Regions from separate parts of the Telluria sp. AZSoR62 genome, predicted to be linked through region 1. Evidence: predicted binding sites of a transcription regulator. Region 1 holds the regulator's gene; the other holds the start of a gene.

Region 1 (5,001 bases):
GGCATGGACCACCCGCTGTTCGACATCAAGCGCGACGGCCAGCCGGTGACCTACCTCGGCGCCCTGGCCAAGCGCGGCGCACCGACCCAGTCCGACTACTTCGTGCTCAAGCCGGGCGCCTCCCACACCGTCAAGGTCGAGCTCTCGAGCCTGTACGACATGAGCGTGAGCGGCGACTACCAGATCAGCTACAAGACCCATTCGCCCCAGCTGTTCCTCGCCTCTGCAAGCGGCGGCGATACCGCCTCGATCGCCTCGGCGCCGGCCTCGGTGTGGATCGACGGGCGCGTGGCGCGCGGCGAGAAGTCGAAGGTCGAACTCGACCTGGAAGCCATGAAGGCGCCAGCGCCGACGCCATCGGCCGGCAGCCTCTCGTTCAGCCGCTGCACCACCTCGCAGCAAAGCACCGTGATCTCGGCCATGTCGGCCGGCCTGAACATGTCCAGCGACAGCGACGCCTACATGACGCGCGGCGTCATCGGCCCGCGCTACACCAAGTGGTTCGGCGCCAACAACAGCACCCGCGTGGCCACCGTGAAGTCGAACTTCGCCAAGATCACGGACGCGTTCGCGAACAAGCCGGTGACGGTGGATTGCGGCTGCAACAAGACCTACTACGCCTATGTCTACCCGACCCAGCCGTACAAGATCTATGTCTGCAAGGCCTTCTGGACGGCGCCGATGACCGGCACCGATTCCAAGGGCGGCACCCTGCTGCATGAAATGAGCCACTTCAACGTGGTCGCCGGCACCGACGACAACGTGTACGGCCAATCCGGCGCCGCCAACCTGGCGATCACCAATCCCGACCTGGCAGTGCAGAACGCCGACTCGCACGAGTACTTCGGCGAGAACACCCCGGCCCTGAACTAAGCCGCAAGGACTGTTTCGGATAGCAGGAAGGGCGGCCTTGCCGCCCTTCCTGCCGTTTACAGGCTGTGCGCTGTCAGCGGCTGAAGCTGAAGCGCACCGGCGTTGCCGGGCTATGGCTTACCGCATCGAGCTCTTTCACATCCTTCAGCCACGGCCCGTCGTAGCGGATCTCGTAGCTCCCCTTCCCCTGCCTGAACGCATACGCCGGCGTGATGTCGATGGTATTCATGTGCATGGTGTGCGGCGCCACCGGATGGTAATCCTGGGCCGTGAGCGCGCTGCGCTTGACCATCATGCCGGTGTAGTCAAGCGGCTTGCCGGGCGTGGCGCCCTGCATGTCCAGCACCTCGAAACGCCGGCCCGTGAGTTCGTCTTCGGCGGCGACTTCGCGCGGCACATAGATCGTGGTCTCGCCATGGTTCTCGACCGTCAGGCGCACCCGCACCTGGCCGCCGGTGGTCTCGACTTCGAGCTGGTGGCGCACGGCCGCGTCTTTTTCCACGGCGCCGACGGCGCTCACGAGGCCGCCCAGGGCAAGGACCAGCAGGGCAAGGATGGGTTTGACATGCATGCGCACTCCTTGAAAGAATATTTCAAACAGACGGCAAAAATGACATTTTATTTCAGGGCCGTGGGCGGCGGCTCGGGCGTCGCGGCCAGGATCATCACCGCAACGCGCCGGTTGCGCGCCTGGTTGACGGGGCTGTCGTTGCGCGCCACCGGCCGCGTCGCGCCATGGCCGATCGCCGACAGCCGCTGCTCCTGTACGCCGCCCTCGATGAACAGGCGCACCACGCTGGCCGCGCGTACCGCCGACAGCTCCCAGTTCGATGCATACTGGGGCGTGGCGATCGGCAGGTTGTCGGTATGGCCTTCGACTTCGACCATGTGCGGATCGTCTTTCAGCAGGCCGGCCACCTCGCGCAGCACCGCGCGCGCGTCCGGCTGCAGCACCGCGTCACCCTGGTCGAACAGCGCGCTGGCATTGATCTCGATGCTGATGCCGCGCGCGTTCTGGGTCACGCGCACCTGGCCCGATTTCACCAGCGGCAGCAGGGTCGCCGACAGGTCTTTCGACAGGGTCTCCAGGCGCTGGCGGTCGCGCCGTGCGGCCTCGATGCGCTTGCGGTTGACGATGTGCGACAGCGGCAGCGCCGGCTCCACGCGCGTGGCCGCCTGCGGCGCCAGGCTGCGCCCGCCGAAGGCGTCGCCCAGCGCTTCGGACAGCACCGCGTACTTGCCTTCGTTGACGATGGAAATCGCGTACATCACGACGAAGAAGGCGAACAGCAGCGTGATGAAGTCGGCGTAGGAAATCAGCCAGCGCTCGTGGTGCTCGCCGGAAGCCGAATGATCGTCGTAGCGTTTGCGCGCCATGGTCCAGCGCCTAGTGGCGCATCAGGAGGCTGGCCACGCGCTCGTCGACCACGCGGGTATGGTCGCCGCTGGCCAGGTCGTGGAAGACTTCGGCCAGGATCTCGTACTGGGTCACCTTGTCGGTGACGATGGCCTTCAGTTTGTTCCCGACCGGGTAGAAGAACAGGTTGGCCAGGCCCACGCCATATACGGTGGAGACAAAGGCGACCGCGATGCCCGAACCCAGGCGCGACGGGTCCGACAAGTTCTCCATCACGTGGATCAGGCCCAGCACCGCGCCCAGGATGCCGATGGTCGGCGAATAGCCGGCGGCCGATTCCCAGATGCGCGCGGCCTGGCGCTGGGCGAATTCGTAGGCGCTGATTTCGCTCTCGAGCAGGCTGCGGATCTTGTCGGGGTTGATGCCGTCCACCACCAGGCGCAGGCCCTTCTGGACGAATTTGTCCTGCGTGCCCATGTACTGCTCGAGCGAGAGCAGGCCGTCGCGGCGCGCCGTCAGGCTCCACAGCGCGATCTCGCGCGAGAGCTTGTCGCGGCCCGATTTCGGCGGGAAGAACACCCAGCGCAGCATGCGCATCCCATGCAGGAAGCTGCGGGTTTCGCTTTGCAGCAGCACGGCCCCGAAGGTGCCGACCACCACGATGGCAAACGCGGCCGGCTGGATCAGCGAGGCGAACTTGCCGCCGTCGAGCGTATGGCCCACCAGGATGCCCGCCAGCGCGAGCACCAGTCCCGCTACGCTGGCCCAGTCCATAATTGCTCCTTGAGCGAGGCACGCAGCCGCGACACCGCCTGGGTGTGCAGCTGCGACACGCGCGATTCACTCACGCCCATGACCGCGCCGATTTCCTTCAGGTTGAGTTCTTCCTCGTAGTACAGGCCCATCAGCATCTTCTCGCGCGGAGGCAGCTTGTCGATGGCGTCGATGACGGCCTGGCGGAAGTCGGTGTCGAGCAGCGAGCGCAGCGGGTCGGCGTCGTCGACCGCATAGCGGTCGAGGAAGCTGTCGCTGCCCTCTTCGTCGTGAAAATCCTCGTAGTACAGCAGCTGGTGCCCGCCGCCGTCGCCCAGCATGTCCTGGTACTCGGACAGCGAGATCTTGAGCGACTTGGCGATTTCCGATTCGCTGGCCGGGCGGCCGAGGCGCTGCTGCAGCGCTTCCATCGCAGCCTCGACCTTGCGCATGTTCTGGCGGGTGCTGCGCGGCATCCAGTCGCTCGAACGCAGTTCGTCGAGCATGGCGCCGCGGATGCGCAGCACCGCATAGGTCTCGAACTGGGCGCCGTGGTTGTCCTCGTAGCGGTTGATCGCGTCGAGCAGGCCGATCATGCCCGCCTGCACCAGGTCATCGACTTCCACCGAAGGCGGCAGCTTGGCCTTCATGTGGTGGGCAAGACGCTTCACCAACGGCATGTGCTCCGTCAGCAAATGGTTCTTGTCCGCTTTCCCTTTGACCGTGTACATGCGTTGCTTGTCTTCTCTTCTTCTCTAGCAGGTCAGGACCCGAAATGTGCGCCGCCTCCCCGGCCCAGCTGCGGCATCGCGTGCAGCGCGAACTTGCCTGCCAGCTGGCGGAAAGCAACCGATGCGCCCGCCAGCGGGAAGGCATCGACCACGGCGCGCCCCAGGCGCGCGGCGCGGTGCAGGTATTCGTCGGCCGGTACCGAGCCCATCGAATTGAGGGTCACCGCCAGGTAGCGTGTTGCCGCGGTAGACATATTATCGTATACAACCTTGGCTTCCGCCTCTGTCGCGCCGGTAACAAGGATGCCGAAAGGACGGCGGCCCAGCTGGTGCGACAAATGCTTGATCAAGGCGTAGGCATTCGTGATCGATGCGGCGCTGGTGGAGACCTGCACCACGATCTCGGAACTGGCCATCAGCGGCAGCGGCAATTCGCCGTCCGGGCCGAGTTCGGCGTCGACCATCACGATGCCGGCCTGCTTGACCAGCACGTCGAAGGTCTTGCCCAGGCGGCGCGCGTCGTCGGCGCGCTGCGGGCTGCCGAGCGAAGCCACCGAGAAGCCCTGCGGCACCGCGTGCAGCACCTGGTTCAGGCCGCATTCCTGGCGCGCCACGTTGGTCAGCGCGGCGGCGCGGCTGATGCCCAGGCGCCGGGCCACGCCATACTCGCGCTCGCAGGCGTCGACGATCAGCACGTCGTTGCCGGCCTGGGACAGCGAGGCGCCCAGGTTGACCAGCATGGCGCCCTTGTCGTCTTCGGGGGTAGCGGAAAGAAAAGTCACGATGCGCGGGCGCGGGCCCTGCAGCATCCGGCGCAGGCCTTCGGCCTGGTCGAAATCGAAACTAGCCAAGGGACACCTCGCGCAGCGAACGGTCGTTGTGCAGGTTGCCTGCGTTGGCGCCGGCGGCGGCCATCATCAGCGGCAGGTCGGCGTCGAAAAAACCGTTGCCGGCGGCCTTGCTGCGGAAGGCGCGGTCGACCAGCATGGCGCGGTCGGCCAGGTGCAGGTCTTCCGGCACGCGCTGGCCGTTCGAGATGTAGTGCAGGTTCAGCTTCTGGCGGATCACGACGTCGAGCACGTTGCCGATCGAAGCGGCTTCGTCCAGCTTGGTCATGATGCAGCCGGCCAGGCCCGAACCTTGATAGGCGCGCACCACTTCGTTCAGGGTCTCGTTGGTCGAGGTCGCGTTCAGGCACAGCAGGCGTTTCACGTCGGCGCCGGATTCGCTCAGCATGGCCACCTGTTCCGTCACCATCTGGTCGCGCTGCGACATGCCGATGGTGTC
Region 2 (5,001 bases), on a different contig from region 1:
TGGATGTCGCTGGATTCCTCGCGGGTGGCGTGGCTTTCGGCCAGCTCGGACTCGAGCGCGAAGATTTTCGCGGCGCGCTGCCCGGCGTTGTCATATCCGGCCAGCTTGAGCATCGACGCGATGTATTGCTGGTATTTGCCGCGCAGCTCGGCCATCTTCGGGCTGGCGTCGAGGTAGTAGGCGCGGTCCGGCAGGCCGATGCCGCCCTGCAGGATGTAGGGCACGTTGCGCGACGGGTCGGTCAACCCCTGGTTGATCCACATGCCGAACAGGTTCGGGGTGCTGAAATTGGTCGCGTTGAGCGGGTCGACGTCGGCGCGCAGGAATTCGCCCAGCACCTGCGCCAGGTTTGAGCGGTCCTTGATCGCGTCGATCTTCGCCAGGCGCGGCTTGAGCGAGGCCAGGCCGGCAGCCTCGATCGCGCTTTCGTTCATGTAGGCAGCGTAGAAATCGGCCACCTTGCGCGCCTCGGCGCTGGCCGCCTTGTTCGCGCCCGCTTCTTCGATCAGCTTGACGATGCGGCCGTTGCTCTCGTCGGCCAGCGCCGTCATCGAGCCCCAGGAGCCGCGGTCCGCCGGAATCTCGGTCTTGGCCATCCACTCGCCATTGGCCCAGGCGTAGAAGTCGTCGCCCGGCAGCATGACGGCGGCGGCCGGCCTGGCGGCTTGCCCGGCCGGCGTGGCCTGCCCGGCGGCCTGGGCAGGAAGGCAGGCAAGCGCGGCGCCGCACAGGGCGAGCGTGACGGCGGTCTTGATTGGAGTCCAGCTGGTCTTCATAGCTTCCCTTCAGTGAATGATGGCGACTTAGTTGTGGTGCAAATATTGTAGGGCGGCGCGTACCTGCGGCAGCAGGCGCGCCTTCTGGGCCGCCCGCACGCGCACGCCATTGCCGACGCGCTCGGCTTCGACCACGCCATCGGGACCGAAGTTCTTGCGCATATAGGCTTCCATCATCTCGGCATGCGCCGGGTTGCTGGAGGACGCGACGATGCTGGCGAACACGGCGTTGCGGCCCAGGGATTCCATATTGTTCAGCAGCGCTTCGCGGTTGGCGACGGCAAAGTTCCAGGTCTGGTCCGGATGCTCGTTGGCGACGCCGCCCACGATATACGGCACCAGGTCCGGCGGGGTCTGGGGCGAGAGCAGCGACTGCAGCGTGCGCGCCGCCAGGGCCGGGTCTTGCGCGGCGGCCATTGCGCGGCCGTAGCGGTTGCGCTCCTCGCTGGTGGGGGCATTCGCCGCGCGGGCGGCCAGGATGTCGTAGGTAGCCGAATCGGCATAGCGCCCGGCGGTGGCGGTGACGAAGTCGATCATCGAAGGCGGCACCGCGGCCGGGTCTTGCAGGAGCCGCGCAAAGCGCGCCCGGCCCTGCTGGATCGCCGCCGGGTCGCCGGCGCGCGCCAGCGAGGTCGCCAGCATCCCGCGCAGCTGGGCGTCCTCAAGCGTTTCGCCCGGCTTTTCTTCCCAGCCGAGCTGCTCGAACTTCGGGCGCGCCAGGTCGATGAAGAAGCGCCGGATCAGGGCGCGTTCCGGCTCGCCGCGCGCCAGCGAGTCCAGCGTGCGCAGGTGCGACAGGATCGCTTCCCACACCGCCAGGCGCGGCTCCTCGCCGTAGCGGCGCACCAGGTTCAGGTAGCCGTCCAGGCCCATGCGGCCGTTCGAGGCCAGGCTCCAGGTGTCGGCCAGCAGGCGCAAGCGCGTGCTGTCGCGCAGGCGCGGGGCCTGCTCGGCCAGCGCGCGGAAGCTCGTTGGGTCGTAATGCAGGCGGAAATAGCCCACGCTGTAAGGATCGACCACCAGCGCGCCCTCGCAGCTGGCCTGGGTCAGCGTGGTGCTGGGGCCGGACAGCAGCGTGTACCAGGCCTTGCCGTTGACGGTGCCGACCTGCAGCGGCACGTTCCACAGGCGCTTTTCGACGGGCGGCTCGTCCAGGCGGTACTGTTCCTGCGACAGCGTGACCTTGCGCTTGCCGTCCTCGCAGACCTGCTCCACTTTAATTAAAGGGAAGCCCGGCTGGGTGGTCCAGTCCGAGGCCAGTTTGGCCACTGGTTTGCCGGAAGCTTTTTCCAGCGCCGCCCACAGGTCGGCTGAGGTCGTATTCGAATACTGGTGCCTGGCCATATAGGCGCGCATGCCCTTGCGGAAGGAGTCTTCGCCCAGGTAGGCCTCGAGCATGCGCAGGAAGGCTTCGCCCTTTTCGTAGGTAATGGCATCGAAAGCCGCCGCGGCCTGCGCTTCGGTGTCGATCGGCGTCTGGATCGCGTGCGTGGTCTTGCGTGCATCCAGGTTCATCACGTATTCGCGCTCGGCCACGCTGTCCAGGTAGGGACGCCATTCCGGATGGAAGTGCTGGGTCGCCTTGGACGCCATCCAGGAAGCAAAGCCTTCGTTGAGCCACAGGTTGTCCCACCAGGCCATGGTGACCAGGTTGCCGAACCACTGGTGCGCGACCTCGTGGGCGTTGATGTTGAAGGTGAATTTCTTGACCTTTTCCGGGCTTTTCTTCGGGTCGTACAGCAGGGTCGGCTCGTTGTAGACCACCGCGCCCCAGTTTTCCATGGCGCCATTGAAGCCGCCGGGAATCGCGATCTGGTCGAGTTTCGGCAGCGGATACGGGATGCCGAAGTAGTTATTGAAGTAATGCAGCAAATCGCGCGTGGCCGCCAGCGGGAACACGGCCGAGCCGAGCTTGCCCTCGGTGGTGACGATGCCGATGTCGACGCCGTCCTGCTTGCCGGCGAGGCGCTCCAGCTCGCCCGCCACCAGCACCACCAGGTAGCTCGGCATCTTCGGGGTCGTGCCGAAGGAAATGCGTTGCACGCCGCCCGCGAGTTTTTCCTGCTTCTCGATCGGGGTATTCGAATACGCCTTGAAATGGCCCGGCACGTCGACCGTCAGCTTGAAGCGGGCGCGGAAGGCCGGCTCGTCCCAGGTCGGCAGCATGCGGCGCGCGTCGCTCGGGGCCATGGTGGTGGCGATCAGCTTCTTGTCCGCCCCGCCCGCCTTGTAGTTGACGTAGAACAGGCCGCGCCCTTCGCGGTTGATCTGGCCGCGAAAACGCATGGCCAGCTCGTACTTACCCGGCGCGAGCGGCGTGGACAGGTCGAAGCGCAGGGTTTGCTGCGCCTTGTCCAGCACCGGGTTCAAGGCGAGCTTGCCGATGCCCCTGCCGGACAGGCTGGCCGCGTCGATCTCCAGGTTGTCCGCGTTGAGCATGATGGTCGAGGTCGGGCTCAGGACCTCGATCTCCACCGTTTGCTGGCCGCGGAAGCTGTTGCCGGCGACGTCGGGCATGATATGGGCGTCATAGTGCAGCGGAATCACGTCCTTGGGCAGCTTGCCCGGCGTGGCCGCGAACGAAAACGGCGCCTCGGCCTGGGCCGTGGCCGCGGTCAGCGCGAACGCGGCCGCCGCGGCGCGCGCCACTAGCATGTCTCTCATAGAGTTCTCTCTCGAATCTGTTTTTATTTGATGTCGGCCTCGCGCCCTGGCGCAAGAACCCAGCCTGCAGGGTAAGCATGCCGGCTGCGCCCTGCCCCTGGAATGCGACAGACTGCATAAAACGCGGCCAAACTGCTGAATTCAAGGAATGGCGATGGGCATTCTGGCCCATGCACCCGCGATTGACCATGCATGACTGACAACATTCATGGCCCGCGAAAAATATTTTAATTATTTTCGAAGAAAACCCTCAAGTTCCCGACAGCCCATCCGTAAATGCCTTAGATAGCCGGTAATCCAGCCGGCGAACCTTGCCTCGGTGCTAACATGAAATCGAACGACGTTCTCTCGATGTACGAAAACCTCGCCGGCCTGACGGGCCAGATGAAGCATGCGGCGCAGGCAGGCGAATGGACCGCTTTCGACAAGCTGAACGTCCAGGCAAGCGTGGCCGCAGGCGCCGCGATCTGCGGCGTGCCGGCCCTGGACGGCGCCAAGCGCCAGCGCAAGATCGATTTGATCAAGCAGCTGATGGCCAACGACCGCGCGATCCGCGACGTGACCGAGCCTTGGATGGGCCAGCTGGATCGCGCGATGTGCGCGCATTGATCGGTACGGAATACAGCTCAAGGCACCTGCGGGTGCTTTTTTATTGCCTCTAGCGGCCGATATTTGAATTGCCGTCCCCCGTAGCGTGGGCAGGTTTCCTGCCCACGCGGCGATAGTTTGCGCTTGCATCATCCGGCGCGAGAACGGAGCCCTGAACGAGCACCGCGTGGCCAAGGAACTTGCCACCCTACTCTTCGAGGTTACTCAGCTTCCCCAGGCAGCGCCGCTGGAAACTGTTCAAGCCCTCCGCCACCAGCGCATCGTCCTCCGACAGCATCCCCGCATCGATCAGGATCCGCAGCTTGGCGATATGGTCGCCCTGCGCCAACGCCTGGGCCAGGCTCGATCCGCCCGGATCGCCCGCCAGCGCAATCGCATCGGTCACGCCGTTCGGGAAATCCCAGTGCGTGGCGATCACGGCCGACAATTGCCGGCTGCGCGCCAGCAGCTCCATGCCGAAGGCCGGCGATCTGGGCACCTTGCCGTTCTGGCAGACCCGGTCGGCCAGCCGGAAGGCCACGATCAGCCCCACATCCTGCATCAGCCCGGCCAGGCAGGACTCGAAGATATCGGCCGTCAGCCCCGGCGCCATCAGGCTGGCCGCCACCGCGCATTTCTCGGAATGGTTCCAGACCAGCGGCGCCGCGCGCCGTGCGAAGCCGGCTTCCTGCATCCGGATCACCGGACGGAAGGCAACGCGCGCCAGCAGCATGCGCAGGCCGTTCTGCCCCAGCAGCATGATGGCGGCGTCCAGGGTCTTGATCGGGGTAATCGGGCGGTAATAGGCGCTGTTTGCTTCGCGCAGCACGTCGGCCACCAGCACCACGTCTTCTGCCACCTGGCGCGACAATTCGCCGGTGGTCACGCTCTCGTCGCGCAGGCTGCGCAGCAGCTTGGGGATCAGTTCGGGCACCCGCGGCACCAGCTCGGCGGCCACGGCCGGGTTCTGCGC

What was found. Region 1 encodes FliA, which starts transcription of late flagellar genes. Its sites were predicted from a motif close to CTAAAGTTTNNNNNNNNNNNGCCGNTA; they were not measured.
Region 2: AC3XQU_RS09970 (flagellar protein FliT) is a predicted target of FliA. The motif match lies at 3,690-3,716, and genes of this name have one in related genera.

What each region holds. Positions count from the first base shown of each region.
Region 1 covers NZ_JBYTST010000001.1:5,022-10,022, forward strand. The annotation lists gene AC3XQU_RS00030 (M35 family metalloendopeptidase) at 1-873, shown strand, start outside; gene AC3XQU_RS00035 (hypothetical protein) at 947-1,444, opposite strand; gene motD (flagellar motor protein MotD) at 1,492-2,250, opposite strand; gene AC3XQU_RS00045 (flagellar motor protein) at 2,261-3,004, opposite strand; gene AC3XQU_RS00050 (RNA polymerase sigma factor FliA) at 2,986-3,714, opposite strand; gene AC3XQU_RS00055 (MinD/ParA family ATP-binding protein) at 3,747-4,565, opposite strand; gene flhF (flagellar biosynthesis GTPase FlhF) at 4,558-5,001, opposite strand, start outside.
Region 2 covers NZ_JBYTST010000005.1:104,785-109,785, forward strand. The annotation lists gene AC3XQU_RS09960 (M13 family metallopeptidase) at 1-776, opposite strand, end outside; gene AC3XQU_RS09965 (M1 family metallopeptidase) at 804-3,440, opposite strand; gene AC3XQU_RS09970 (flagellar protein FliT) at 3,768-4,049, shown strand; gene AC3XQU_RS09975 (HDOD domain-containing protein) at 4,237-5,001, opposite strand, start outside.